Regions from separate parts of the Lysinibacillus sp. FSL L8-0312 genome, predicted to be linked through region 2. Evidence: riboswitches for the same ligand, from Rfam matches in the RefSeq annotation. Region 2 holds a riboswitch; the other holds the start of a gene.
The links. A riboswitch is a leader RNA that binds a small molecule or an ion and turns the genes downstream of it on or off. The one in region 2 is predicted to bind preQ1.

Region 1 (16,125 bases), 580 kb from region 2:
ATGAAAAACCAATCGCAGATATTTTGCAATTTAATTTGATAAAAGAAGGCTATAAAGTTATTTGTGCTTATGATGGTGATGAGGCATTAAAAAAAGTAGAGGAAGAGCAACCAGATTTAATGCTTTTAGATATCATGCTACCAAAGCGCGATGGAATGGAAGTGTGTAGAGAAGTACGTAAAAAATACGATTTCCCTATTATTATGCTAACTGCTAAGGGCTCTGAGATTGATAAAGTATTAGGATTAGAGATGGGCGCAGATGATTATGTCACAAAGCCATTTAGTACACGAGAGCTGATTGCACGTGTGAAGGCTAATATGCGCCGTCTACAAGTTGTTGCTCCTGCAGCAGAAGAGGCTGAGGAAGAGTCTAATGAGATTGTTGTGGGATCTCTTGTTATCCAACCAGATGCTTATTTAGTAATGAAGCGTGATGAAGCAATTGAACTGACACATCGTGAATTTGAATTACTTCATTATTTAGGAAAACATATTGGTCAGGTCATGACACGAGAGCACTTACTACAAACAGTATGGGGCTATGATTACTTTGGTGATGTACGAACAGTTGACGTAACAATTCGTCGTTTACGGGAAAAAATTGAGGATAATCCTAGTCATCCCGCTTGGATCGTTACACGACGTGGTGTAGGTTATTATTTACGAAATCCTGAACAGGAGTAATAGGAATGCAGAAAGTGAGCTTCTTTAAATCCATTCATGTCAAACTAGTGCTGATTTATATTTTATTAATATTGCTTGCCTTACAAATTATCGGTATCTATTTCGCTCGTGAATTAGAACGAAATTTGAAGAGCAACTTCCAAGATTCCATTTTTCAGCGTGTCGACTTGATGCAATATAGTATTCGTGAAGAAATATTAAAGGAACGCGATGAAAGCATGCCTAAATTAGAAGAAAGTCTAAAATCCATTGTGATGGAGTTTTCTACTGGTTTAAAGGATGTTTCGAATGGAGATATTTTAGAAATTCGTGTTATTGATGATAGACAAAGAATTCTTGCCACATCGGAGCTTGAAAATCAAAATTTAATCGGACAACGTTCTAATACGGATCTAGTGCGTCGAGCCATATCTGCTGAAACACTCTTTGACATCATTAAACTAGACAATAAAACGAGAAATCGAGTGTGGGTATTAGCGAATCCGATTAGAGCTGGTGCAGGACCAGACGATGAAATTATCGGTGTTCTCTATATTGAAGCTAATATTGAATCCGTTTTTGAACAAATGAATGACATTAACCGAATTTTCCTTGGTGGTACGGCTATGTCCTTAGTTATTACCATCTTCTTAGGTATTCTTGTTGCACGAACGATTACACAGCCAATTGCTGATATGCGAAAGCAGGCTCAGGCGATGGCAAAGGGGAACTATTCTCGGAAAGTACGAGTATACGGTACGGATGAAATAGGACAGCTAGCCATTACCTTTAATCATTTAACCAATCGTTTACAAGAAGCACAATCGACAACAGAAGCCGAACGTCGAAAGCTAGATTCGGTTCTGACTAATATGACAGATGGCGTTATCGCGACCGATCGCAAAGGACGTATAATTCTGATTAATGACCCTGCACTAGAATTACTGCATATTTCAAGAGATATTACATTAGGGCGTCCTATCGCCTCTGTATTGGGAATTGATCAGGAATATGGCTTTGAAGACTTAATTCATATGAATGATGCGATCAATTTAAACTTTAGTACAGCCGATGCACCTTATATACTTCGTGCTAATTTCTCTGTTATTCAAAAAGAGACTGGTTTTATTAACGGTCTAATTACTGTACTACACGATATAACAGAGCAGGAAAAGATTGAAATGGATCGTCGAGAATTTGTATCGAATGTATCACATGAGTTAAGAACGCCGTTAACAACGATGAATAGTTATTTAGAGGCACTAGCAGATGGGGCATGGAAAGATGAAAATATTGCTCCGACATTTTTAAATGTGACACAAACCGAAACAGAGCGAATGATTCGTCTAGTGAATGATTTATTACAATTATCAAGAATGGATAGTTCGGATTATGAGTTGAATAAAGATATTGTGTTATTCAATTCATTCTTTAACCGTATTATCGACCGATTTGAAATGTCTAAATCGGATAAAGTCCAGTTTGAACGATTATTCCCTGAAACATCCTTCTATGTAGAAATTGATACGGATAAGGTGACACAAGTCATCGATAATATCATTTCGAATGCCATTAAATATTCACCAGATGGCGGTAATATTCGCTTTGGCTTTACTGGACAAGAGGACATGCTGAAGGTCATGATTTCTGATGATGGCATGGGTATTCCTAAAGAAAATGTAGGGCGTATTTTCGATCGTTTCTATCGTGTGGATCGTGCACGTGCTCGTTCTATGGGAGGAACAGGTTTAGGATTAGCTATTGCGCGGGAAATGATTGAAGCTCACGGTGGGAAGATTTGGGCTGAAAGTGAGGAAGGACACGGTACAACGATTTTCTTCACATTACCATATGATGCAGATGAATTTGGTGAGGCAGGTGAGTGGGAATGAAATATATAGAGCCAGTTAAATCTGTTGTATTATTTCTACTTGTCATGTTAAGTGTGGTCTTAACTTTTTTGATTTGGACCTACACACCTGATTATAAATTTATTGAAAAAACAACAGGAGAGGAAATTCTCATTAAGCCACAAAAGGATATGGAGGATATTATTCGTCCGTATAAGGCTATTTTCCGTTCCGATGAAGAATTTACAGGTACAGTATCTAATGCTGCAATGAAAGATATGATGAAGACTTTTAAAGGCTGGAATATTCTTGACCTAGTACCTGTTAACAATAATCTATCTCCAAACTATGTGAATCAAATTATTAGTGCAGATAATCGGATGACCATCTTCTTTACTGGTGAAATTCCGTTTTCAGCCTTTAATACGATCTTTCAGTTTACGGACAAGGAATTACCCGAAACAACGTTCAATCGTATGATTATCGATTGGAGTAATTATAATAGCAAGGATCTAATGCTTTATTATATTAGCAGCAATAACCAATCATTATTCCGTTCACATGTCAGTGTGCCAAACGTAAATCAGTTTATCAAAGAAGTCATAGAGCCTGCGAAAAAATATGAAGCTTTTAAAGAAGTTGAGCGCGAAGGCCAGACATCTCTTTATGTAGCTAGTAATAAAATGGAATCTGTAAAATTTACGTACTATATTGAAGAAATCACACCAGAATTATTTAAAAATGTGTTATTCCCAGAACCAAATATTGTCCAGCGTAATGTTGAAAGTGCATCCTCTGAAAAATATACAGATGGTATGTCCTTAATGACATTAGATACAAATCTCAAATCATTAAACTATGTTTATCCAGCGGCAGAAAGCAGTATACGAATTGAGCCATCGAAGCTTCTTAAAGATAGCTTTGAATTTATCAATGAACATGGAGGATTTACAGCAGATTTTCGTTATGCTTCAACGAGCATCAATAAAAATCAAATGGATTATCAATTATACTTACAAGGTTTACCTGTCTATAGCAATCATGTCATTACTCGAATGACGACAATTTGGGGAGATAGCCGGATTTTCCATTATAAGCGTCCATACTTTTCATTAGATATGGATATTGAAGCAGAGAAGGAAATTAAAGAACTACCTTCTGGTACAGAGATTGCTGAGAGATTAAAAAATGCTAATAACATTGCCTTATCAGATATTGAGGAACTTGTATTGGGCTATTATTTAACGCAAAATCAAGAACTGAATATCTTTACATTTGAACCTTGTTGGTTTGTTATTCGTAATGGTACATGGATTAAACTGACGCCTGAAGTTTTAGGAGGTGTTAAAAATGGATTGGAATAGAACAAAATCTATTTTTATATTCGTTTTTTTAATTCTCAACATCTTCTTATATACACTTTATGTAAATCGCTATAATGAAGCAAAAGATATTGAAGTACCTGGTGAAAAAACGATCGAAGCTCGTTTAAAAGATGATAATATTACGTATGGCTCATTACCAAATAATATTGAATCGGCCTCTTATATTACAGCCCAAGTACATAAATTCACAAAGGCTGAATTTAAAGATACTAATCAACAGGTCACCCCTACGGATGACAATACAAAGGCTCGTGCTATTTTCATGAAGCCTGTTAAATTACGTAATGTGAATGATGATGCAAGCTTTACAGATTTTGTTCTAGCCAATGTCAATGAAGGAGCATCGTATGCTTTATGGAAAATAGATCGAGAAGAACGCGTCGCTGTTTTTTTCCAAAAGACGAATAATCGAATGTTCTATTATAATGGTTCATTAAAAATAAAATGGAATACAAATGACGAAGTAATAATGTATGAACAAACAATGATTGATAATATTGAAGAAATGGAGCAGCAGGAAACGGTTATTCCACCACTTCAAATTATTCAAACATTGTATGCAAAAGGACCGCTCAAACCAGACTCGCGCATTACACAAATGAAGTTAGGTTACTCCACGCTCGTTAAATTAACGCGTACACAGGTACTGGTGCCAACGTGGGAGGTTCAAGTGAAATTACCTGATGGAGGAAAAGAGGAGTACTTTGTCAATGCAGTAGAAGGTAAAGTCATTGAAATCCAGGAGGACAAGCAGGAGAGCGGAGAAGAAGACTGGGGAGTTGAATAATGCGATTTAGTGTTTTAGCAAGTGGCAGTACAGGAAATTCGATTTATGTAGAGAATGACGACCATGCTTTTATTGTCGATGCGGGACTTAGTGGGAAAAAGATGGAGCAGCTCTTTACAAAAATCGACCGTAATATGAAGCAGCTTAGTGGCATTTTTGTTACACATGAGCATAGTGATCATATTAAGGGAATTGGTGTACTGGCACGAAAATATAGTGTACCAATTTATGCAAACGCCAAAACATGGCAGGCAATGGATGGGCTAGTTGGTGATATTCCTGTAGAACAGCGTTTTGAATTTGAAATGGATACAGTGAAGTATTTTGGTTCTTTAGCTGTTGAGTCCTTTGCCGTTTCACATGATGCAGCAGATCCAATGTTCTACACTTTCCATGAGAATGATCGCAAGCTGGTCATTATTACAGATACCGGCTATGTCAGTGATCGTATGAAAGGGATTATCCGTGGAGCAGATTCCTTTGTTTTTGAAAGTAATCATGATGTCAACATGCTTCAAATGGGACGTTATCCTTGGTCCATTAAACGTCGTATATTAAGTGATGTAGGACATGTGTCTAATGAGGATGCAGCTATCGCAATGAGTGAAGTTGTATTTGATAAGACGACCAATATTTATCTTTCGCATTTAAGTAAAGATAATAATATGAAAGAGTTGGCACGCATGAGTGTCTCTCAAACTTTGCAATCTTGTGGCATCCTTGTCGGTGAGCATGTTCATCTCTTTGATACAGATGCAGAAGAACCAACAAAATTAGTCACGGTTTAATCATAAGCTATTTAGGCAAAACTTGGAGCTGTTCAAGGCATTTAAAAAAATGCTTTGGGCAGCTATTTTTATGCCCATTTTATTTGTTTTTCATCTGATTTTAATGTTTGAATTGTAAGATTAGGGTAACAATTAACAAATAGCACTAAAGGAAAGGATGAGGAACTTGAGTTATTTCCAAGATGATGATAAAAACAGTGATTTCTTAAAAAATGATGAAGTACCGAAATCACCTCTTCAAGAAAGATTAGAGCGTGAGGAGCAAGAAATGCAAGCCAAGCGGCATAAAAAGAAAGGCGGTGGCGGAGGAAAGGGAGGCTATTTCTTTAGTGGTCTTATCGGTGTGATTATAGGTGCTTTACTTGTATGGCTTATGTTACCTGGACTAGTCAATCAAATGCCTGGGACAACATCAAGTGGTACAGGAAAAAATAACACAACGATTAACCAAGTTGCGACAGAGATAACAACCGATGTGACATCCGCAGTAGATAAAGCTTCAGCAGCCGTTGTGGGTATTACGAATATTCAAGAAATAACGAGTGGAGGTTTTTGGAGTCCACCATCAACAACGACAAAAGAAGCAGGAAGCGGTTCAGGTGTTGTTTATAAAATTGAAGGAGATAAAGCCTTTATCGTCACAAACAACCATGTGATTGAAGGTGCAAAACAGTTAGAGGTCACAATGCCAGACGGAACGAAAGAACCAGCTCAATTAGTAGGTCATGATGTTTGGACAGACCTTGCTGTTATTTCTATTAGCGCTAAAAATGTAAAAACAGTTGCGACATTCGGTAATTCTGATGTATTAAAACAAGGCGAAACAGTTATTGCAATTGGGAATCCCCTTGGCTTAGATTTCTACGGCTCAGTTACAACAGGTGTAGTTTCTGGGAAAGACCGTTCTGTACCAGTAGACTTAAATGGTGATGGTACGGAAGATTGGCAACAAGAAGTATTACAAACAGATGCTGCAATTAACCCAGGAAATAGTGGGGGAGCCCTTGTCAACTTAGCTGGAGAATTAGTAGGGATTAACTCCATGAAAATCGCTCAATCCTCCGTGGAAGGTTTAGGATTCTCTATTCCCATTAATTCAGCTATTCCAATTATCGAGGAATTAGAGAAAAATGGTGAAATGAAACGTCCAACAATGGGAGTGTCACTAGCAGATCTAACAGATGTCCCATCATTCTATCAGCAACAAACATTAAAATTACCTGCAGAGGTGACAACAGGTGTTGTTGTAACAGATGTCATGAATAATTCAGCTGCATCAAAAGCAGGTGTTCAACAATATGATGTTATTGTGGAAATGGATGGTCAAAAGATCGAAACAACTATTGATTTACGCAAGCATTTATATAATGAGAAAAAAATTGGTGATAAACTAACATTAAAAGTTTACCGTCAAGGTAAATTAGTCGAGCTATCACTAACATTAACAAACGGTAATACATTGTAAAGAATCGGAAGAGCGATGGAGATATAACAATTCTCCATCGTTTTTTTTGCGAGGATGAAGAAAGGCTTTTATGAAATATTGTGGATAACTAGAAAATTGTGAATACTATTTCTGTACAAGTAAACGTGAGAAGAAGGCACTTCTTCCATACATGCCATTCCTTTGTTACAATAGGTTGTGGATAACATAGACTGATTTGTGAATAAGTTTGTGGAAATTTCGGAAAATAAGGAGACGTAAAATAATGGAAAAATACAGCTGTGAAAGCCATATAGAACACGCTTTAGACATGTTTGTAGCAGAGCAAAAAGTGTTCCCAATTATGGATAAAATCGAAGAGGATAAAAAGTTATCCACAAAGTGTAGCTACTGTGAACAGCCAGCAGAATATATTGTATCAAGTAAATAACTTTACACAATATATAGAAGTGACTTGTGGATATGTTGATAACTTTTGTGGATAATTTGTTTGTAAATGAATTGTAAAGGTGGATAACGTGTGAATATAACGATTGTATCAGTCGGCAAACTAAAAGAAAAGTACTTAAAAATGGGCATCGATGAGTACGTAAAGCGACTTGGCGGCTATGCAAAAATGGATTTGATTGAAGTACCAGACGAAAAGGCACCTGAACAACTAAGTGAAGCCGAAATGGACATCGTCAAGAAAAAGGAGGGCGAACGCATACTAGCCAAAATAAGCCCAGATGCCTACGTCATCGCCCTAGCCATCAACGGCAAAATGAAAACCTCCGAACAAATGGCAGCCGATATCGAATCCCTCATGACCTACGGCAAAAGCAAAATCACCTTCGTCATCGGCGGCTCCCTCGGCCTACATGATGACGTACTAAAACGTTCAGATGAACAACAATCTTTCGGTAAAATGACGCTCCCTCACCAGCTCATGAAGCTCGTGCTAGTCGAGCAGGTTTATCGGAGTTTTAGGATTATGAAGGGTGAACCGTACCATAAGTAAGTGCGGTTTTTAAATCCTGTCAAATGGTTTTTTTCCAGTTGACAGGATTTTTTATGTGGGTTACTCTAATATAAGAACATGTGTTCAAAGGAGGAGATTTAATTGTTAAAGAAAGATTTGGAAATTGAAACAGAATTATTTACTGTAGCAAATAAATTAAGAGGAAAAATAGCCCCAGCTGAATATAAGTATTATGTGTTACCAATGGTTTTTTTAAGACATTTGACACTTAAATATGAGTTACGCGTAAAACAAATTCGTGAAGAGTACCCAGAAAATGATTTAATATTAGAAGAGAAAGAGAAATATGCGGAAGTAGATGTTTTTTATGTCCCACTTGAGGCAAGATGGGAATATCTAAAATCGTTTGTTAAAACCGACATAATAAAAGATAAAATTGATAATGCCATGGAGTTATTAGAAAAGGAACATGAGAAATTAAAAGGAGTGCTTCCTAAAATATATGTTAATTCAAATATTCCAAGTGATGTAATATCAGATTTAATTTTATTATTCTCGCATGAAAAATTTAATAACTTAGAAGAGAATACTATTGATTCATTAGGTAGAATTTATGAGTATTTTATCGGCAATTTTGCTTCTACTGAAGGAAACAGAGGTGGAGAATTTTTTACTCCATCACCAATAGTGAGACTACTAGTCTCGATGTTGGAACCAATTGAAGGTTCAGTTTATGATCCGGCATGCGGAACAGGTGGAATGTTTATTCAATCTCATATGTATAAAGATAAAAAAATAAAGTATTTTGGTCAAGAACAAAATTCTTTAACAATTAATTTGGCAAAAATGAATAGTATTTTACATGGTATATATCCGGATATTCAGCAAGGAGATACATTATTAAACGATTTATTCCCAAATTTAAAAGCAGATTATATTATTACAAATCCTCCTTTTAATATGAAAGATTGGGGAGCTGAATATATTTCAGAAAATGATCCACGTTTAATTGGAGGCGTTAATAAAAATAACGCAAATTATATGTGGATCCAACATATTTTATATCATTTGAACGAAAATGGAACAGCAGGATTTGTAATTGCAAATGGTGCATTGACAAGTAGTCAAAGTTCAGATAAAGAAGTTAGGAAGTATTTAATAGAAAACGAACTGATAGATTGTGTCGTACAACTTCCAGACAAAATGTTTTTTGGGACAGCGATTCCAAGTGCATTAATATTCATTAGTAAATCTAGAAAAGGTGATAAGAATACTAGAATAAGAAATAACGAAATCTTATTTTTAGACGTCTCAAGTTTAGGTGAGTTTGTTAGTAAGAAACATAAAGTTTTAAAAGATGAAGAGATAAGTAAAATTAGTGAAATATATAAAACCTTTAAAGAGGATAACAAGGAATTATTAGAAGTAGGTTTGTTTAAGATCGTCTCTAATGAAGAAGTTATAAATAATGATTATAAATTAATTCCTAGTTTATATGTTGGTGTTCCTGAAGAAAACCTTTCAGTTAAAGATTATGAAGGAGAAATTTCTAGGTTGGCTAAGGATCTTGAAAAAAAATTTGCTGATGCAGATAAACTAAGTGGTTTAATTATAAAAAATTTAGGTGATTATTTATGAGAAAAATTTATAAGTTGAGTGAAATAGCATCAATTTATAGTGGAATAACGCCTTCTACTAAGAATGAAGATTATTATAAAGATGGTAGTATTTCCTGGATAACACCAAAGGACTTATCAAATTACACTTCAAAGTATATTGTTAAAGGTGAAAGAAGTGTTACAGAAAAAGCACTAAAAGAAACAACTTTGAAAGTGCTCCCTAAGGATACAGTCTTATTGTCATCAAGGGCTCCAATAGGTTACGTAGCGATAGCAGCTAATGAATTGACAACAAACCAAGGCTTTAAATGTTTTGTATGCAATGAAAAAATAATTAAACCAGATTATTTATATTATTTCTTGAAATCCAAAAAAGATTATATTGAAACTTTTGCTAATGGTACAACATTTAAGGAACTATCTTTAACAGCAGCAAAGAACTTAGAAATATTATTACCTTCTATTGAAGAGCAAGAAGAAATAATTAATAAATTGAATAATATTGATAAACTTTTGGAAATAAATAATAAGATAAAAAAAGACCTTATTTCAATGGGGGAAAATTATTACCAAATGTATATTCAAACAAAACAAACACAAGAGTTTGAAATTGGAAATGTAGTGGATATACTAGGTGGGGGTACTCCTAACACTCAAGTACAAGAGTATTGGATTAATGGTGATATCCTATGGTATACGCCAACAGATGTTTCAAGAGATGAAGGTATATTTTTAATTAATTCTAGTCGTAAAATAACGAAGTATGGGCTAGATAATAGTTCAGCAAAAATTATACCAGTTAAAAGTTTAATGATAACGAGTAGGGCAACTATAGGAGAAATAGGAATTAATCTTGAAGAAGCTACTACAAATCAAGGTTTTATAAATATCGTAGCAAATTCTAAAGTACCTTTATCATATTTGTATTTTTGGGCAAAAACCAACAAATGGAAGTTTATTTCTATTTCAAATGGAAGCACATTTAAAGAGATTAATAAAAAAGACTTCAAAAAAATACCGATAATGATTCCGGTAGAGTTTAATGAATTTATTAATTGGATGAATCCAATATTTGAAAAGGTTGAAAATATTGCATTACAAAATGCTCAATTAAAAGAGTTGAAGGATTTACTTATAAAAAAGTTAATAGTCTAATATTAAAATACCAAACTCAATAGCTTTATTGAGTTTGGTATTTGTTTATTCTTCAGCGTCAGAGATAGGTTCAGTGATATTTACCCAAGCTTCTCCATTTCTAGTCCGCATAAATGTACGAGTATTATCAACCCAGCCAAATAATTCAGGTTTGCCTGCTTCTCCTATTAAATGAATCTCCATCCCATTATTTTTTATTTCTTTTAAGGAAAGGCAACGTCTTTGACCTAATTTTGTGTTACAAATAGCGTGCCCCCAGGAAATTTGTTTAGGTTTATGTTCTAAAGTCTCATACACTAAGGGAATCATATGGAATAAATTCACTTTAGTGGATCTTGTAGAGCCTTCAACTTGTTCTTGAGAATTAGCAAGGGAAGAAGCACCTTCAAAGGATAGCATCTCATGTAACTCAGTATAGTAAATTTTATCTAAACAAAGAGGACATGAAGTAACAGAATCTTGTATTATTCCGGATTCATGAAGGTAAGTAGCATCTAATAAATTATTTTCTATCAAAATAGCCTCTAGCCATTCAAAATCAGCTTTATCATAAGGACTATCTTTGGAAATAATAATTAGCCATGCTAAAAATGCCTTGCATAAATAATTGGTTTCTTGGGTAGCGTATTCAGGAGCAAAAATACCTTGAGGAGCACCATTAACTACTTTTTTATTATTACTAATAGACGATAGTCGTAAAACATAATGCCCTTTTTCAATAACAGTTTTAGACCTTTTTTTCGCTGGAGCCCCTTCAGAAGTATATATGTCTCTGATTTCCCAGTGATCCAAGGGTGGGTATTTTTCCAACATGCTATGGGTTCTATATAAAACAAATGCATTGTCGCCAATAACAATATTTGAATAAGAGTTTTTAAAGATTTCTTTAATTTCCCCATCTTCTTCAAAATATTGATTTGGAAAAATTCTAATTATATAGCCATCTGAGTAATTATCTAAATTAACTGAATTAATTCTCTCAAAGGGTATTATTACTTTATTATTTCGATAGACGTGGTTTTGATAAGCTCCTTTATCCCCACCTCTAGGTGTAGCATATCCAGCTTTGCTAACTTTATCTTTATCTTTCTTGTGAAACTTTTCTTCCCATGCAGAAGTTGGATATGGATTATGTTTTCCTTTATGTCCAACTGGTAATCTGCAGTTTTCATGTGTACATAAATACAACAATAAAATCACCTCTATGTATATTTTACTTCAAATGTAAATAAATATCATTGACTATTGGTATCTAAAAATAATTTAAATATATATTATATTTTAGAATATTAAGGAGGGATACGAGTATGATTTCAGCAAAACGAATAAAAATCGTATCGGTAAAATTAGTTGAAGAAACAAGCATACCCTATAAGCACATAGAGTACGTAGCCCTTAAGACAAATACGATATTTTTCAACAATATTTAGGAGAAGTCGATCGTGGACTTAATATTTATGGTTGTATCGAACCAAAATGAAGAAGTTTCTTAAAAGGAGCATGAAATAATGAAAACACTTAAAGGTATTATAAAGACCGAAGTCACATACGATGACGAAATGAAAAATAAGCAAATCCCCAATGGCTATAAAGCCCCTTAGGTGATAACTGGTTGCTAAACTTCCAGAAACCACCTAAGGGGCTTTTGACGTAATAATTATGGTAGTTTAGCTGGGGAAGATATAAAATGGCAAATTCCTTGTTTAAAAAGCCCTTAACCATTTGAAACTAGGGATTGAGTTTGTCTTTAAATTACCAGGTTCCTTCGAAAGGAAAAAGATAGATAACGGCACTTAGTAGTTAAAGATTTTTATGTGCATTTTTATGTGTGATCGTGCTGTTAAGGATTACTGTATTTCCCACGCCTCGTTCTAAATCTATGTGGAAATATGAAACTATAAGTCGCTTTAAGGTGATAAAGCCCCACACGCCCACTTGTGTACTTTAGCGCTTTAATGCTTTAGATAAAATATAGGTGGATATTAAGAAGTAGAATGAAATTTACATCTGAATACTCTACTGAAATTTGAATGAACAGAAGCTAGAGCATATAAATGGATATAGAGAAACAGAGACACAGAAAATTGAAAAGGACTTAGTTGAAAGAAAGTGAAAAAAATAGCACTTCAGAAAGAGAATGAAATAACCAATTAATTTGCAAAAGAGTTCCCCATGATGTAAAATAGGAACAAACGTTCCTGTTTGTTTAGAGGAAAAGAAAAAATAGGGGGTATATAGTGAATAAAGAATCTAAAGGTAGTGTATTTCCAGTTACAACGTACTTAAATCAAAATGTAGTATTTGATTTATTGGCAGTTATTGAAGATGGATTTGCACAAGTAACAAATTTAAATGTCACGAACACTGATGGAAAAAATACTAATAGCAGCATTAATGGAGAGGCTGGATTTGGTTTATACGGGATAAAAACAAAAATTAAAGCAGCAATGGGTGTAGAGAAAAAATCGTTGGAAGAAAAGAATTCAAGTGAGGAAAAAGTACACACGCCAACGTCTTTATTCGCAAAATTACTTTCATATTTAGAAGAAAATCAATTAATTAACGATATTGAAGAGCAAGGAAATTTAGATAATTTAGCATCAGGGAGTTTTGTCAGATTTAATAGTAAATTGGAAAAAAACCCGTTGATTGCCCTTTTAGAATCAATTGAACAAATGATGGTCTTAGCAATGACGTTTCAACCTGCCAAAAAAAGTAACAAAAAGGATGGAAATCAAGAGATATTAAAACAAGTAAAAAGCATGAGAAATAGTTTAATGGAAAATGATAACATGGATTTAATTTGCACTATTAATGAAGAAGAATCATTAAAAGCAGTTCTTCCTGTTTATTTAAATTATTTCATTCATAAAAATACTAATGAAATCATTGATGGAAATTATACTGTTTTTGGAAAAGTTGTGAAGGTTGTTACTAATGATCAAGATGAAATTAATTTATTTAGAAATACAGCATTTAAATTATTCCAACAACAAGCTTTAGATAGCCTTCTTCAATCTATGAACACTGGATTAGATGAACAACTTGATTTTCCTAACATTGTTTCAAGAATCTCAAAACCTGCAATACTAGTAATTCCAATAGCAATTTATTCATAATCTATAAATTTGACAAAAGTTCCATATAGCTCCACTAAAGGTAATGTAAATAATGGTTCTAAACCCTTTGAATCAATTCTTTAGTAATGCTTTCAAACCACATTGCATATAGTAAAATTTTGAAAAAATCCATTTGACGTGCTGTATTATTTTTTGTACGATATTGAAGAAAAGAATGCCCGGACTAGAACGGGAGAGGTTCATAGCGGATACCCTCTATAAAAAACTATGGAAACATGACAATAATGCCATGTCCATATTGGACGTGGCTTTTTTTTATGTGTTTACTTATGTTTTAAATAGAATGCTTGGTGATGCCTCTCTTGAAAAGTGTTGGGAAACATTTTACAAGGAGGTTTTTTTATGTCTGGCCGAAGTCATGAAGAAGGATTAAAGGATTTAACCCTATTAGGTAATCAAGGTACAAAGTATTCCTATGATTATGCACCTGAGGTATTGGAGGCAGTAGATAATCTGCATGCCAATCGAGATTATTTCGTTAAATTTAATTGTCCAGAGTTCACTAGTTTATGCCCGCTTACAAATCAGCCTGATTTTGCAACGATGTACATCTCGTATATCCCAGATAAAAAAATTGTTGAAAGTAAATCACTAAAATTGTATTTATTCAGTTTTAGAAATCACGGTGATTTCCATGAAGATTGCGTTAATATCATTATGAATGACTTAATTGCATTGCTTGATCCTCGATATATCGAGGTTTGGGGGAAATTTACGCCACGTGGAGGTATCTCGATCGATCCATGGTGTAACTATGGGAAGCCAGGAACAAAATACGAAGAAATCGCCAATTATCGTTTAATGAACCACGACCTTAATCCAGAAAAAATTGATAATCGATAAATGGAGAATTAAATAGTTCCATCAAGAAAGAGGTTTTTAGCTACCCTCTTAAAAAAACTAAGAAGAAAGCAGCACTTTTTCTTAGAGTGCTGTTTTTTCGATATAAAGGAGTTTTATAGATGAAGCAGGAAAAAGCAATTGTTGTATTTAGTGGAGGTCAGGACAGTACAACTTGTTTGTTTTGGGCAAAGGAACGTTTTGAAGAGGTTGAGGCAGTCACTTTTGATTATGGTCAAAGGCATCGTCTTGAAATTGAATGTGCAAAAGAGATAGCGAGTGAACTTGGAATCAAGCATCATATTCTTGATATGTCACTCCTAAACCAACTTGCTCCAAATGCTTTGACACGACAAGATATTACAGTAGAAGACGGAAATAATGGTGAGCTTCCATCGACTTTTGTCCCTGGTCGAAATCTTCTCTTTCTTTCGTTTGCAGGTGTTTTAGCGAGTCAAGTAGGAGCGAAGCATATCGTGACTGGCGTTTGTGAAACAGATTTTAGCGGATATCCGGATTGCCGAGATGTTTTTATTAAATCCTTGAATGTAACGTTAAATTTATCGATGGATGATTCTTTTGTTATTGATACACCGTTGATGTGGCTGAATAAGGCACAGACATGGGAGCTTGCTGATCGTTTTGGGGCATTGGAATTTGTTCGAGAAAGAACGTTGACTTGCTATAACGGTGTTATAGCGGATGGTTGCGGTGAATGCCCAGCATGTAAACTGCGAAAAAAAGGGCTTGATGAGTATTTGCGTTATAGGAAGGAGTCTTAAGGGATGTTAGATTTTAAAATCGTCGATAAGCTCCAAAAAATAGATGAGGATATTCAAAGAGATCAATTGAACTATCATGCAAAGCGTGTTCTTGTAAGCAAAGAATTTACCTTTGATGCTGCTCATCATTTACATCATTATGAGGGAAAATGTAAAAACCTACATGGTCATACCTATCGTGTAGTATTGGGATTGAGTGGCTACACAGATGAACGCGGTTTGATGATTGATTTTGGCGATATAAAAAAAATATGGAAACAAAAAATAGAGATTCATTTGGATCATCGTTATTTAAATGAAACGCTTCCACCCATGAATACGACAGCAGAAAACATGGTAGTTTGGATTTATGAAAAGTTGGCAGAGGCATTGCTTGATGAACCAAGCTATAACGGTGCATGTGTAGAGTTTATTAGGTTATATGAAACTCCGACAAGCTATGCAGAAGCGAGACGGGAGTGGATGGAAGGTGAGTAAGGTACCTGTTATCGAGATTTTTGGACCGACGATTCAAGGTGAAGGGATGGTAGTTGGCCAGAAGACAATGTTTGTGAGAACTGCAGGTTGTGATTATTCCTGTTCTTGGTGTGATTCATCGTTTACTTGGGATGGCAGTGGAAAGCATCTGATTGTCCAAATGACAGCGGAAGAGATTTGGACTGAGTTGAAACGTCTTGGAGGCAATGGCTTCTCATTTGTCACGGTTTCA
Region 2 (16,125 bases):
AAGTATAGTGGTTTTCCTTGGTCTTGGTGCCTTCATTATTTTTGGCATCGCCCCAAACTTTAATGCTGTAGGTATGACCAATCTAGTCGGGCAAGGTGGTTTTTTACCTAATGGTTTTGGTGCTGTTCTAATGGGTGTCGTCATTGTTATTTTCTCCTTCATGGGAACAGAAATTGTGGCCATTGCTGCTGGTGAATCAGATGAACCATTAGCTGCTGTAACGAAAGCTACCAATTCCATTACTTGGCGGATTTTAATTTTCTATGTGGGCTCTATAGCGGTTGTAGTAACGCTATTGCCTTGGCATTCCTCCGATATTTTAACAAGTCCTTATGTAGCGGTACTCGATTATATTGGAATTCCTGCTGCCGCACAAATTATGAATTTTGTTGTGTTAACAGCGGTGCTATCGTGTTTAAATTCAGCACTTTATGCAACATCACGCATGGTATTTTCTTTAGCAGAAAAGGGAGAAGCGCCAAAAGCATTTTTAAAATTAAACAAAAAGGGTGCACCTGTCAATGCCATTTTAGCAGCAACATTTTTCTCGTATATTGCAGTTATTATGAATTATGTTTCACCAGATAAAGTTTTTATGTTTTTACTGAGCTCTTGTAGTGCGATTACTTTAATACTTTATTTAATCATTGCCTTTTCACAATTAAGAATGCGACGCAAGATTGAACAAGAAAATTTAGAGCTATTAAAGGTGAAGATGTGGTTTTTCCCTTATTTAACGTATTTCACAATACTCGCTACAACAGCTTTATTAATGGCGATGTTCTTTATAGAGTCTATGCGCTCACAAATTTTATTTACATGCGTTGTCGTCGCTATTGTGATGATTTTCTATGTACTTACTCAAAAGAAAAAAACGATTAAACAACCCGATGAATCAAGTTCTATTTTTAGCAAAGAAGAATTCGATTTTGAACAATAATACGATAAAGGAGTGGTCTAATTATGACAGTTCAGCAAGAAATGAAAACGCTCACACATTTTATCCAAGGGGAAGAGGTAGCTGGTACAAGTGGCCGATTTTCAGAGGTTTATAATCCATCAACAGGAGAGGTTATTGCAACAGTACCACTTGCTTCAAGAGATGAGGTAAAGCATGCTATTCAGCTTGCAAAAGAAGCCTTTCCAGCATGGAAAAAACGATCAATTGGTAAACGGGTAGAAGTGTTACATCGATTCCGTCAGTTGTTAGTAGAAAAACAGGAAGAGCTTATCGATGTGATTTGTCAGGAAAGTGGTAAAACAAAGGACGATGCAAAAGGTGAAATCGTTCGTGGTATTGAATCCGTTGATATGGCGATCAGTGCACCGCAAATGCTAAAAGGAGAGTACTCAGTCAATGTAGGTGGTAATATAAATGCCTTTTCTGCCAAATCACCACTCGGCGTAGTGGCAACTATCGCACCATTTAATTTCCCTGTTATGGTACCGCTTGCGATTACAAGCATGGCTGTGGCAGTAGGAAATGCCGTTATATTAAAGCCATCAGAGCGCGTACCGATGTCCGCTCTCTATATAAGTCAATTATGGAAAGAGGCAGGTTTACCAGATGGCATTTGGACTGTTGTCAATGGAGATAAAGAGGCTGTCAATGAACTATTAGAAAATAAAGAGATTCAAGCTATCTCATTTGTTGGCTCAACACCTGTTGCTGAATATATTTATCAAACAGGAACAAAGCACAATAAACGTGTTGCGGCATTTGGTGGTGGGAAGAACTTTATGATTGTGATGCCAGATGCCAACCTAGAACAAACGGCGAATGCCTTTTTAGGAGCAGCGTATGGTGCAGCATCACAGCGCTGTATGGCGATTTCAGGTGCACTTGTTGTAGGCAAAGATACCGAACAACGGTTTACGGAACTATTAAAAAATAAAATCTCTCAACTAAAGGTTGGACCCTATACAGAAAAAGACGTCGATTTCGGACCAGTCATCACTAAAGAGTCGAAAGGAACGATTATTCGTTCTATCGATGAGGCAGTCACTGAAGGGGCAAATCTTGTGATTGACGGAAGAAATCCGAAAGTATGTGAAACGTCAAATGGCTTTTATCTTGGCCCAACCCTCCTTAATAATGTCACATCGGAAATGAAGATCTTTAAAGAAGAGGTCTTTGGTCCAGCACGTATTGTTGTAGGGGTGGACTCATTACAAGAGGCAATAGATTTAATCAATAACCATGAGCTTGGCAATGGGGTAACCATGTTTACAAGCAGTGGAGCAGCAGCACGGAAATTCCAAGAGGAAATAGAAGTCGGCATGGTAGGTGTGAACGTACCTATACCAATCCCTGTTGGCTATCATAACTTTGGTGGATGGAAACGTTCTAAGTTTGGTGAAGGGCATATGTTTGGCCCAGATCAGGCAAGGTTCTTTACAAAGGCCAAAACGATTTCTGAGCGCTGGCCAGATGAAACGGAGGATACAACAAGTTCCTTTGCGTTCCCAAGTAATAATGATGCGAAAAACTAATATAGTGAGGGGTGTTTGATGATGACACAGACAAATCTTAAAAGTGATGTATTATCCAAGGATGAGCAATATGTTTGGCATTCTATGAAACCATATAATCCGCAAGCCACATATGTAGTAGAAAGGTCTGATGGTGCAAGAATTATGGATACAGATGGTGTGGAATATATTGATGCAATGGCAGGGCTTTGGTGTGTCAATGTTGGCTATGGACGGAAAGAGTTAGCAGATGCGGCACATGAGCAAATGATGAAAAATGCTTATGCACCATTATCTCAGGGTCATTTGCCTGCAGTGGAATTAGCTGAGAAGCTAAATGAACTACTTGGTGGAGATTACGTTATTTTCTTCTCCAATAGTGGATCAGAGGCGAATGAAACAGCCTTTAAAATTGCTCGGCAATACCATCAGCAAAAAGGACAAAGCTCACGCTATAAAATTGTCTCACGCTACCGTGCTTATCATGGTAACTCCTTTGGGGCTTTAGCGGCAACGGGGCAGGCGGAGCGCAAATATAAATACGAGCCACTATCTCCAGGTTTTATCCATGTCGCACCACCTGATCAATATCGTGAGCATGAAAGCGATGCTATTGCGCCATTGGATTTAGCGAGTGTAAAGGCTGTAGATAAAACGATGACATGGGAACTGAGTGACACAATTGCGGCTATGATCTTAGAGCCTATTATTACAGGTGGCGGTGTCATTATGCCTCCAGAGAATTATTTAAAAGGCATTGAGGAAGTGTGTAAAAGGCATGGTGCTTTACTGATTGTGGATGAGGTTATTTGTGGCTTTGGTCGAACAGGTAAGCCTTTTGGATTTATGAACTACGGTGTTAAGCCAGATATAATTACGATGGCTAAAGGAATTACAAGTGCCTATTTACCATTATCAGCAACAGCCGTGAAGCGTGAAATTTATGAGGCGTTTAAGGGCTCAGATGCATACAGCTATTTCCGCCATGTGAATACATTTGGAGGCTCTCCTGTGGCATGTGCAGTTGCATTAAAAAATATTGAAATTCTTGAGCAAGAAGCGTTGTTTGAGCGTTCCAAGGAAATTGGCGCTGCAACACTACAAACATTGCAGCAACAATTGCAGCATCATCCAAATGTAGGAGATGTGCGTGGCAAAGGTTTATTAATTGGGATTGAATTAGTTGCAGATAAAGTCTCGAAAGAACCTTTACCAGTGGAGAAGGTGAATGCTGTCATTGCCAAATGTAAAGAACAAGGGGTTATCATTGGAAAAAATGGAGCAACTGTTGCAGGGTTTAATAATGTCTTAACGCTATCACCACCACTTAATATTGTACAAGAAGATCTTGATCGTATACTCGATGTGGTTGTGGATAGTGTAAATAAGCTGTAAAGAATATTGATATGGTTCTAAAAGCCTTGGAGTAATTAGCGGTGGGTGGTAGATGTCAACTAGATGGAACAAATTCAGTATACAAATCAAGAAACGATTGAGCGTATTAAAGCCTTGTCTCCTTCATTTGTGCGTAATGACGCAGGGCAGGAAGTAGGAGAAATTGTTTCTACAATTAAAATCGTATAGAGGTGAAGGTACTTGTATGTTTTGGCAATTGACGGTGGTGGAACAAAAACAATTGCGACAATCTCAACATTTCGTGGGCAAGTTATAGCACTAGCAGAAACAGGTAAAAGTAATCCCACATCTATGAGCTTAGAGCAATTTACGCAGACGATAACAGAACTAATAAATGATTTAAAAAGACAACAACCTTATGATTTTCATCAAATTACGAAGTGCCATGCGGGACTATCTGGCGTAACGGAAAATAATAATGAGGAGATTACCCACACATTACTAACCTCGCTATTACCTGAAGGCTGTCAATTATCACTGTCGAATGATGGGTTGAACGCGCTGTATGCTGGTACATTAGGTCAGTCTGGCATTGTACAGATTTCTGGTACAGGTGCAATTACATTAAGTATAGATTCGTCTGGCAGAGTTGAGCGTACGGCAGGATGGGGCTATATTTTTGATGATGAAGGCAGTGGCTATGATATTGGTATTCGCACATTAAAAGCGGTGTTTAAAGCATTTGATAAAAGAGGGCCAGAAACGAGCCTCACATCCGCAGTATTAAATTATTTTCAATTACAATCCATTCCACAAATAATTGAAATTGTTTATGGAAAAGGACATCCGAGAGATACAATCTCTCCTTTAAGTAAGATTGCCATTGATTGCGCTAAAAGAGGTGATGCTGTAGCGAACACGATTCTGGATCAAGTGTGCCATGTTTTTTATCAAAGTATAGATGCTTGTTACAAAAAAAATCCGTTTTCAGATACGCGTGTCAAAGTCGTGCTAGCTGGTGGAGTTTTTAATGAATTGACGTTATTTATTGAAAAATTAGCCTCCATTGATAAAAATAATAGCAATCAGTATGACTTTATGGGTGCTTATAGCCTACCAGTTGGCGGTGCCGCATTAGCCGCATTAAAACTACCTAATAATGAAGCGAAAATATTTATCGATCAATATAATGCTAGTATTAAGGAGTTTTTAACTAATTAATCCCCCCTTTTAATTTAGCAAGTAGAGAATAGGAAGGTCTTTTCTCTACTTGCATTTTGTTAGTCCTCTACTTTAAACATATTACCTTTATAAGACTTATGAATAGTCATAACAATTCCCATAAGCATGATGTTCGATAATATTGATGATGAAGGAGCTTAATTTACACTACTGGAGTGGACAAAAAGACAGCTAATCCCACCTAGTAGAAGAAAATGAACTATTAAACTTACATCCAACCTCTTGAGTTGAGACAAATATAATACCTCCATTCTTTATTAATACGATAAACGTTTGGAATGCATGGAAGGTTACGGTGGCAGAAATAGTATAATTAAGGATCAATGGTAGGGAGTTATTTGTGTGGTAAATTACCTATATAAAACTAGATAATGGGCATAAATTCTTAATTCTTCTTGCAATCTTTACAAAAACATAACACTGGCTTTATATCTTCATACTATCATTATTGGTAAGAGTTGGAGGAGGAGCCAAGGATCATGCATTTTTTCCGTTTCATAAAGGTGAAGGACAAGTTACTTGTACTCATGATTGTTTGTGTATTATCGAATGTATTGCTGGGTGTATTTAGTGTGGATTATTTAAGGAAGATGTCGTGGCATGCAAGTGAGAGTTACACACAGGGACTTGTCCCAATCGGTTGGCTGAATGAGCTAGAAGAATCACAGCGTCAATTAGATTTTATCGTAGATGCTCAGGGTGACTATCAAGAAATGACGGTTATTTTAAAAGAGATGGCACAGCCTTTAAAGCAATTGGATAGCCAAGAAATTGATAAAAAAATGAGTCATCAAATTAAAAAATTTAAATCCTTGCTGAAGAAACAAGGAGAATTGATTGAGAGTTATAAGCAATTGAACCAAGGTGAGCTAGAGCAGTTCTATTCGCTGACATTTCTACCAATAAGTCAGGAAAGCCATACATTATTAGAAGAAACACAAAATTATTTGGTTGAAAAAGCGAAGGATCAACAGAAGTATTATCAACAAGATGTGCAATTTGGTTATTGGTTACTAGGTGGCGTATGCTTAGCAGTGGTGTTGCTTGTCATTCTGATAGGATTTATCGCAACTAAGGCAGTCAATGTACCAACACGTCAATTGAAATCATTATTAAAACGAGCAGAACAAGGCGATTTCACTGCGAATGCAAGTTATGTTGCCCATGATGAGCTTGGTGAGGTAGTACTGTCTTACAATCAAATGGTCACAGAGGTAAAACACCTACTCCATACTGTAACGGACAGCGCCTATGAAGTAGAAGAAATGACAGGTAAATTGCAAGGATCCTCAGAGCAATCATCAACAACAACGTTAAAAATAGCAAAAGATGTACAATCTATTTCAGATTCAACGGCTGCTTCTACTAGTAAATTGGCTTCCAATACTGCTTCTTTAGAGGAAGTTTTAAATGATGTACAAGTCATTTTAGAAAAAGTGCAGGTCGTGGAAAGCTTTGCGCATCAAACAGCAAGAGATGCTGAGAGTGGAACTGAAATTGTACAGGCTAATTTAATGCAAATGCAAGTGATTAAGCAGGCCGTAGAAAAATCGAATACAGCTATCTTTAACTTGGTTGAGCGTGCCTCATCAATCGATCAAATGATTGAGGTCATAGAAAAAATAACAGCACAAACCAACTTACTAGCGTTAAACGCATCCATTGAAGCAGCAAGAGCAGGAGAACATGGAAAGGGGTTTGCAGTTGTAGCCAATGAGGTGCGGAAGCTTGCGGAACAAACAGTCCAATCAACACAAACGATTACATCCATTGTACAAAACATCCATTTAGATTCGAGCTATGCAGTACAAATGATGGAGGGCGTGTTGTTGGCTACTGAAAAAGGTGTTGCCGTAACAGGACAAACAGCGACAAGTTTTGATCAAATTTTAGAAAAAGTACATACAATCAAGCCTTATATGATGGAAGTATCTGCTACAGTTCAAGAGATAGCCACTCACACCCAAAAGGTGAGTGAGGATGCGGTTATGTTAACAGCTATATCGGATACGAATGCTGTATCCACTAAGCATGTTGCTACATTAACAGCAGATCAATTAACAGCTCAACAACAATTCCATAATTACATTAAAGAATTGCGCAAAGTATCAAAAGTTTTGCAAATTGCTGTTAAACGTTTTTCAATCTAATTTAATATTAAAGAATAATGTTGAAAAGGAGTCTTTTTTGCGGAAATTAGCAAAGAAGGTTCTTTTTTTGCGTGGTTACAAAACTAGTTTATGAAAGATTTAATTTTTTGTATTTTTGAGGTGTACAATTGTATTTTGTATATTTTTGTAGCACAATATTTTTTGAGTGCTCATATACTGGAAGTAAGGGATTATATGTTCCTTTTAATGAATATTATTAATATAATTGTTGTATTTTCAAAACGAACACATTATAATGAGTTTCATTGAAAGTGTTATTAAATCAATGTTTATCAATATATATTTGTACTTTCAGCAAGTACAATTGTTCATATGTGGAGGTTTTGAGAAATGAAAAAGATTATTGTTACTGGGGCACTTGGTCAAATTGGTTCTGAGCTTGTAGAAAAACTTCGTGGTATTTATGGAGAGGACAATATACTTGCTACAGACATTAGAAAGCTTGAACATACTAAGGGCCCATTTGAAATATTGGACGTGACAGATGGACAAAGAATGCACGATTTAGCAAAGGACTTTGGTGCAGATACGATGATGCATTTAGCAGCATTACTATCAGCCACAGCTGAAAGAAATCCATTGTTAGCTTGGAATTTAAATATGGGTGGTTTAATGAATGCATTGGAAGTTTCTCGTGAGTTAAATATGCAATTTTTCACGCCAAGTTCAATTGGAGCATTTGGTCCATCTACACCGAAGGAAGATACACCGCAGGATACTTTGCAACGTCCAACAACTATGTATGGTGTAAATAAGGTAGCGGGTGAATTATTATGCGATTATTACTTCAATCGTTTTGGTGTTGATACACGTGGTGTACGTTTCCCTGGATTAATTTCTTATGTAACACCTCCAGGTGGTGGTACAACTGATTATGCAGTAGAAATTTTCTATGAAGCAATTGAGCAAGGTAAGTACACATCTTATATTCAGGAAGGTACGTTTATGGATATGATGTACATGCCAGATGCCTTACAAGCTATTGTAGATTTAATGGAGGCAGATGGTAGTAAGCTCGTTCATCGCAATGCCTTTAATATTACAGCGATGAGCTTTGAACCATCACAAATCGCAGCTGAAATCAAGAAGCATTTACCAAATTTCACAATGGATTATCAGGTTGATCCAGTGCGTCAAGCGATTGCAGACAGCTGGCCAAACTCTTTAAATATTGACGCAGCTCAAAAAGAGTGGGGCTTCAAAGCAGAGTATGATTTAGCCAAAATGACGATAGATATGTTAGAAAAACTAAAAATGAAACTGCATAAAAAGGCAATTTCCTAATCGTTAAAGGAACGGATGTAGAATTAGTCTACATCCGTTTTTTTATGTGTCTGTAAAAGAGAATTGTTGGCATACATAGATTAAATTACGTAACTGAAATATATTAGTGTTCTGAATATTGACAGTTCCTAAAAGCTAAGCTTTGTGATAGTATTGCCGAAATATACCTAGATCATTGATATAGTTAAAAGAGCGATTTCCTTTTATGGAAGTTGCTCTTTTATTGAATTATTTAGTTAACATGTGGAAAACCTGTTCCACGTCTTTATCACCACGACCTGAGATATTAATAATAATGCTTTCTTCAGATGATAAAGTTGGTGCTAATTTTAGAGCATGTGCGACCGCATGTGAGCTCTCAAGGGCAGGAATAATCCCTTCAACCTTCGAAAGTACTTGAAATGCCTCAAGGACTTCTTTGTTTGTCACAGTCACATACTCAGCACGGCCAATTGTTTTTAAATGACTATGTTCTGGACCTGCTCCAGGGTAATCTAAACCAGCAGCTATTGAATAGGTTGGTAGTGGATTGCCGTCTGCATCCTGTAATACTAAGCATTTGAAGCCATGTAGCTCTCCGGGCGAACCTTCGTTTAATGTAGCAGCTTGATCTGGCTCTATTCCAATAAGACGAACCTGTTCATCTGCAATGTAGTCTGCAAATGCTCCAATGGCATTACTGCCACCGCCAACACAGGCAAGGATCGCTGCTGGTAGCTTTCCTTCTTTTTCTAAAATCTGTTCACGACTTTCGCGACTAATCACAGATTGGAAGTGTTTAACCATTGATGGGAAGGGATGTGGCCCAACTGCTGAACCTAATAAGTAAAACGTTGTTTCATAGTTTTCGACTAAGTCAGCGAATGCTTCATCAACTGCATCCTTTAAACGTCCTTGCCCTTTATCAACAGCTACTACTTTCGCGCCAAGAAGCTCCATGCGAAACACGTTCAATGCTTGACGTTTTGTATCCTCTAAGCCCATATAAATAGTGCAATCCATTCCAAACATGGCACAAGCAGTCGCAGTTGCTACACCATGTTGACCTGCACCTGTTTCGGCAATAACGCGATTTGCCCTCATACGTTTGGCTAGTAAAATCTGTCCCAATACATTATTAATTTTATGTGAGCCTGTATGGTTAAGATCTTCACGTTTTAAATAAATTTTTGCGCCACCCAATTGCTTTGTTAAATTTTCTGCAAAATAAAGTGGGGATTTACGACCAACATACTCACGGAAATAGTAATCCAATTCTTTTTTAAATTCTTCATCATCTTTAAACTTTTGGAAATGCTCATCTAGAATAGTTAAGACATTTTGAAGCTCCTTTGGAACAAAGCTTCCGCCAAATTCTCCGAAATAACCTTTTTTCTCTACTACTTTACTCATCTTTACTCGACTCCTCTATGCTAATTTTTCCATAAAAAAAAGCCACTCTAATCCTCTTAAAAAGGACGAGTAACCGTGGTGCCACCTTCATTCGCAATTTTTGCGCGCTTTCTTACTCCGATAACGGGGAGTGAATCGGCCTTACATTTAATAAGGCTGCTCTGAAGTCCATTCACAAGTATCTACTACTGGTTTGCACCATTCACCAGCTCTCTGAAAGTAACCATGCTTGCTACTACTCTTCTTCCTTGCATTTATATTAGAAAGAATTGTAGTTTATTTTCAGAATAGTGTCAAGAAAAAAAGACGAATCTAAAAAGACTCGTCTGTTAAATCAAATGATGAAAGTGAAGGCGTTTATTGAGTGCATACATAATCGGTGCACCAACAGCTAACACAACAAATTCACCTGCCGCCACTGTTAGCCAAGTCCAGAAGAATGGTAGTTCTAAGGCCAAATTCAACTCGAAGGCAATAATAAACATTGTGCAAGTAAATAATAATGTATTAATAATTAAACGTGCCCAAATATTTTTGACATATTTACAGATTAAAATGAACAGTCCAAGTGTAATCATCGAATGACCAACACCAAACACTAAATCGTAAATGCCAAGTGGTGAAAATAGATTAGAGATCAATACACCAATAATGATCCCTACGGCAAAGCGTGGGTTAAAGGCAACCAAATGGTTAAACATTTCAGATACACGGAATTGTACCTCTGTAAAACCAAACGGTGCAACAAGCATTGTCACCGCAATATATAGCGCTGCAATAATACCACTTGCTGCTAAAAATTTTATCTTCATATTCATTTCTCCTTAGTTTTTTTGCGTGGGATGGTTACGAACCACGGTGCTTTCACACAAGATAATATTTTATTATAGATATCTAGCAGAAGTCAAATGTCAGACTTTTTGTCTATATGACACACTTCGTAAAATTGTCATAAATATTTTTTACTATTTTTTAAAAAGAAAGCAATTAACTAAAATAGCGTAGTTTAGCGGTTTAAAGCGGCAAATTGAATGAAAAACTAAAATGTTTCGTCAGTTTTAAAAGTCAGAACATTCATAATGTTGTTGACGGAGCTTGATAATAACGATAATATAGCGATACATTCACACTTTGTTTGGATAAAGTGTGATAGATATTGAGAGTATAATCGGGGGGATTATTTGTGAAGAACAGTGTAAAAAAGCTTTCATTCCTTCTTTTTGGATTAGTGTTACTACTTGCTGCTTGCGGTAGTGGCGGATCTAGTTCAACAGATTCAAAAGGGAATGAATCAAACAATGCAAGTGAGAGCGGGAATACAGAGGATAAAACATATAAAATCGGGATTACTCAAATTGTAGAGCATCCATCATTAAACGCAGCAACGGAAGGCTTTAAAAAGGCAATTGAAGATGCTGGCTTAAAAGTTGACTACGATCCACAAATTGCACAAGGAGATAACAGTCTTAACACAACGATTGCTAACAATCTAGTAAGTGCAAACGTAGATTTAATTTTTGCTAACTCCACACCTTCTGCACAAGCAGCGGCAACAGCCACAAGTGATATTCCAATTATCTTCACATCTGTCACAGATGCTGTTGGTGCACAGTTAATCGAATCAATGGAGAAGCCAGGAAAAAATGTTACAGGAACAATTGATTTACATCCTGAAACGATTTCTAAAACAGTCGCATTCCTAAAAGAGCTTGGCGCCAAAAAAGTAGGGATGGTCTACAATGCTGGTGAGCAAAACTCTGTTGCACAAGTTAAAGAAGTGAAAAAGGTGATGGATGAACAAGGCTTAACAGTAGTAGAAGCGTCAGCATCTACTTCGGCAGATGTAAAACAAGCAACAGAATCACTAATTGGTAAGGTAGAGGCTTTCTATATTATTACTGATAATACAGTAGTTTCTGCTTTAGAGTCTGTTATTGATGTTGCCAATACAAATGAATTACCACTTGTTGTGGGAGAGCTAGACTCTGTTGCACGAGGCGGTTTAGCTGCTTATGGTTTTGAATATTTCGATATTGGTTATGAGGCTGGTCAAATGGCTGTGAAAATTTTAAAAGGTGAAGCAACACCTGCCGAGACGCCAGCACAATATCCGCAAAATCTGAAACTATTAATCAATAAAAAAGTAGCGGATGATTTAGGAATTGAAATAAAAGATTCTTGGGGTGCAGAACTTCTAGAAAAATAAATGGAAGCGGGGGAGAACTATCCCCGCTTTATCTTCATTTATAAGCAGTAGAAATAATAAAAAGATTTAGGAGATGATTCAACGATGTTTTTAGCATTATTTGGCGCAGTGGAGCAAGGAATCATCTATGCAATTATGGCACTTGGTGTATATTTAACGTTTCGGGTGTTAGATTTTCCGGATTTAACGGTTGATGGAAGCTTTGTAACAGGGGCGGCAACTGCAGCAACAATGGTTTTGCTTGGCTACTCCCCAATCTTAGCGACTTTAGTGGCAATTGTTGCTGGATTTATTGCTGGATGTATGACAGGAATTCTTCACACGAAAGGAAAGATTAATCCACTATTATCAGGGATTTTAATGATGATTGCGTTATACTCGATTAACCTGCGCATCATGGGGTTAACTGCAGAAAATACGATAGGTCGCCCGAATATTCCACTATTAAACTCAGAAACGATTTTTTCAAAGTTTCAAGCATTTTGGAGTGATTTAGGGATCGATGCTGCTCTCAATAACCTATTAAAAGGCATGGGCTTTCAGCATGTACCAAATACATGGAGTGTGCTGATAGTCGTATTAATCATCACGATTTTAATTAAGTTAATAGCAGACTGGTTCTTGAAGACTGAGGTCGGGCTAGCTATCCGAGCAACTGGTGATAATAAACGAATGATTCGTAGCTTCTCTGCAAATACAGATACACTTATCATTTTAGGGCTTGGACTTTCCAATGCGCTTGTCGCATTTTCTGGAGCTTTAATCGCACAATATTCGAAGTTCTCCGATGTTAGTATGGGGATTGGTATGATTGTCATCGGTCTTGCATCGGTTATTATTGGTGAAGCCATTTTTGGGACAAAGACCATTATCCGTACAACTTTTGCAGTCATTGCAGGAGCTATCATTTACCGTATTATTTTAGCATTAGCATTACGTGTAGATTTCCTTGATTCAGGAGATATGAAATTAATTACGGCTATCATCGTTATTTTGGCGCTGATCTTACCACAATTTATCAATAAGAGTAAGGAACGTAAACGTAAGGCGAAGCGTGCTGCAGAGCTGTCACGAGTAAAAACAGTAGAGCAAGGAGGAAAAGGTCTTGCTTAAATTACATGGTATTAATAAGGTGTTTAATGAAGGAACACCAGATGAAAAAATTGCACTAGCAGAGATTAATCTACACTTAAAGCCAGGTGATTTTGTGACAATCATTGGTAGTAACGGTGCAGGGAAATCAACGATGATGAATATGATTTCAGGCGCCTTAACACCTGATTTTGGCACAGTTTCTATTGATGGTAATGATGTCACGAATTTGCCTGAATATAAACGCTCTCAATACATTGGTCGTGTGTTCCAAGACCCAATGGCGGGAACAGCTCCTACGATGACAATTGAAGAAAACTTAGCACTGGCCTATTCACGAAATAAGGGTAGAGGACTGCACATCGGTGTGGACAAAAAGCGTCGTACCTTGTTCAAAGAATCATTAGAAATGCTTGGTTTAAATCTGGAAGATCGGCTTTCTGCAAAAGTAGGCTTACTTTCAGGTGGGGAACGGCAAGCATTGTCACTGTTAATGGCTACTTTCACAAAGCCCTCTATTTTATTGCTGGATGAGCATACGGCTGCACTTGATCCATCACGTGCAGAATTAATTACCCGTATTACGAAGTATTTAGTTGAAAAAGATCAGTTAACGACATTAATGGTAACGCACAATATGCAACAAGCTTTGGATTTAGGGAATCGTCTTATTATGATGGACAAAGGCCAAATTATTTTAGAGGTTGCTGAAGACCGTAAGCATGAATTAACGATCCCAGATTTAATGGCCGAATTTGAACGCATTCGTGGGGAAAAAATGAATTCAGACCGCGCTTTATTAGGTTAATGACAAAACGCTCATACACTTGTATGGGCATTTTTTATAGTGTTAAAAAATCCATCAATAGCATTTTTGTCAATGGTGAAAATGAATGTCCGTTGCAGGCTACTTGATTTCCTGTGGGGGGAATGCCGATCTATCCCACGGGAGTCAAGTAGCCTTCCACTCCAACCCATAAATTGAGCAAAGGGGTTCACTACTGTTAGTATGAAAGAAAATGAAAAGACACATTTGCAGAATAGTTGATTGGAGTGGAGCCAGCGTCACTCCTAGGGGATTTAGCGTCATATAGGAGAAGCTGGAGCGAGTGAAGCGGGGCTATCGGAAGCTGGCGGAACGGAGATTAACCCCTCGCATTGCCAGAATGTCACTTTCCGCAGGTGATATTATTTTTTTCAACAATATATATAACGCTCATGCACTAGTTTGAATGTTTTTTATTTAGGGTAATAAAAACGATTGATAAACTTTATCACAATAAAAAAGTCTCACTTGCTGAGAAGTGAGACTCTTCATTTTAAACGAGTAAGCCAAATAGTTGAATGTCGTTGTTTACTTCTTTGTATTTGAAGCCGAATTCATCCATTCGTGCAAGCAGCCCTTCATAATCCGCTTGATCGCCAAGCTCAATACCAACGAGGGCAGGACCACTTTCTTTATTGTTTTTCTTTGTGTATTCAAAGGTAGTAATATCGTCGTTAGGTCCTACAACGCTTGTGAGGAATTGACGTAATGCCCCTGCGCGCTGAGGGAAGCTGACGATGAAGTAGTAAAGTAAGCCTTCGTGAATAAGCGACTTTTCTTTAATCTCCTGCATCCGTCCAATATCATTATTACCACCGCTAATAATGACCACGACTGATTTCCCTTTAATTTCTTCTTTATAAAAATCAAGAGCTGCCACTGATAGTGCCCCAGCAGGCTCGGCAATAATGGCATGTTTATTATATAGATCTAAAATCGTTGTACAAACTTTGCCTTCTGGTACAAGAATAATGTCGTCTAAATAGCGGCGACAAACATCATAAGTGTGATGGCCGACGCATTTTACGGCAGCGCCATCGACGAATTTATCAATCCAATTAAGAGCCACAGCGCCCCCTTCAGCAAAAGCAGCTTTCATACTGCCAGCACCAGCGGGCTCTACGCCAATAATTTTAGTAGAAGGGGAGAGGTTTTTAACGTAGGCAGAAACGCCAGACATTAAGCCGCCACCACCAATACTGCCAAAGACGTAGTCGATTGGCTCCTCCATGTCATTCATAATTTCTACTGCAACAGTTCCTTGACCAGCAATGACATCGAAATCATCGAATGGATGGATGAATATTTTATCGTGTTCTTCGCAATAGCTTAAGGCGCTTTCAGCAGAGTCATCGAACGTATCGCCTGCTAAAATAATCTCTACAAATTCGCGCCCAAACATTCGCACTTGGTCTATTTTTTGCTTTGGTGTTGTTTGAGGCATAAAAATGCTAGCCTGGATTTTTAATTGAGCACAGGCATAAGCTACACCTTGTGCATGATTGCCTGCGCTTGCACAGACAACACCAGCGTTGCGTGCTTCTTCCTCGATTTTTTTAATTTTATAATAGGCACCTCGGAGCTTGAATGAGCGCACATGTTGTAAATCTTCGCGTTTAAAGTAAATAGTAGCTCCGTATTTCTCGGATAAATAATCGTTTTTTTGTAGTGGTGTATGGACAACTACATCTTTTAAAAAATGATGTGCAATCAGGACATTCTCCACTTGCACGGTTCTAGTATCAGCAACTTCCATAGTATTCATCCTCCGTTATACGTTTAAAACATTTATCTATGATAGCACACTTTATTTGCTTTTGGTGGTTAATTTTTAGTAAATTCTAAATTTTCCGTGTCTATTTTATGATGTAAGCGTTTTATCGAATAAATGATGCCTCGAGCAATTGCTGAAACGTTACTTTTGGGACAAAAAGCATTTGCTGAATCAGGATAAATACAATTCTCATAACAAAAATGGTCAAGCATATACTAGATTAGCTGAGGACAAGTAGGAGGGTAAGTAGTGGAAATCATTCAAGGAATTCTATCTACATATTGGCAATTTTTTGATTGGGCGATGTGGC

Region 1: another riboswitch for preQ1. It lies ahead of queF (preQ(1) synthase); the one in region 2 lies ahead of MHI22_RS18885 (QueT transporter family protein).

What each region holds. Positions count from the first base shown of each region.
Region 1 is NZ_JBBOOV010000001.1:3,154,473-3,170,597, reverse strand. Features, by position in the region: gene yycF (response regulator YycF) at 1-686, shown strand, start outside; gene walK (cell wall metabolism sensor histidine kinase WalK) at 692-2,557, shown strand; gene MHI22_RS16025 (YycH family regulatory protein) at 2,554-3,879, shown strand; gene MHI22_RS16020 (two-component system regulatory protein YycI) at 3,866-4,687, shown strand; gene MHI22_RS16015 (MBL fold metallo-hydrolase) at 4,687-5,475, shown strand; gene MHI22_RS16010 (S1C family serine protease) at 5,642-6,940, shown strand; gene MHI22_RS16005 (CxxH/CxxC protein) at 7,185-7,349, shown strand; gene rlmH (23S rRNA (pseudouridine(1915)-N(3))-methyltransferase RlmH) at 7,440-7,919, shown strand; gene MHI22_RS15995 (type I restriction-modification system subunit M) at 8,022-9,518, shown strand; gene MHI22_RS15990 (restriction endonuclease subunit S) at 9,515-10,654, shown strand; gene MHI22_RS15985 (BstXI family restriction endonuclease) at 10,700-11,842, opposite strand; gene MHI22_RS15980 (DUF6414 family protein) at 12,892-13,773, shown strand; PreQ1 riboswitch class I at 13,963-14,009, shown strand; gene queF (preQ(1) synthase) at 14,137-14,637, shown strand; gene queC (7-cyano-7-deazaguanine synthase QueC) at 14,757-15,416, shown strand; gene queD (6-carboxytetrahydropterin synthase QueD) at 15,420-15,893, shown strand; gene queE (7-carboxy-7-deazaguanine synthase QueE) at 15,886-16,125, shown strand, end outside.
Region 2 is NZ_JBBOOV010000001.1:3,737,498-3,753,622, forward strand. Features, by position in the region: gene MHI22_RS18845 (amino acid permease) at 1-940, shown strand, start outside; gene MHI22_RS18850 (CoA-acylating methylmalonate-semialdehyde dehydrogenase) at 964-2,493, shown strand; gene MHI22_RS18855 (aspartate aminotransferase family protein) at 2,515-3,867, shown strand; gene MHI22_RS18860 (hypothetical protein) at 3,931-4,056, shown strand; gene MHI22_RS18865 (N-acetylglucosamine kinase) at 4,069-5,049, shown strand; gene MHI22_RS18870 (methyl-accepting chemotaxis protein) at 5,550-7,220, shown strand; gene MHI22_RS18875 (L-threonine 3-dehydrogenase) at 7,572-8,525, shown strand; gene trpB (tryptophan synthase subunit beta) at 8,754-9,917, opposite strand; T-box leader at 9,976-10,175, opposite strand; gene MHI22_RS18885 (QueT transporter family protein) at 10,247-10,729, opposite strand; PreQ1 riboswitch class I at 10,736-10,780, opposite strand; gene MHI22_RS18890 (ABC transporter substrate-binding protein) at 11,101-12,123, shown strand; gene MHI22_RS18895 (ABC transporter permease) at 12,208-13,236, shown strand; gene MHI22_RS18900 (ABC transporter ATP-binding protein) at 13,229-14,023, shown strand; gene ilvA (threonine ammonia-lyase IlvA) at 14,535-15,797, opposite strand; gene MHI22_RS18910 (TerC family protein) at 16,065-16,125, shown strand, end outside.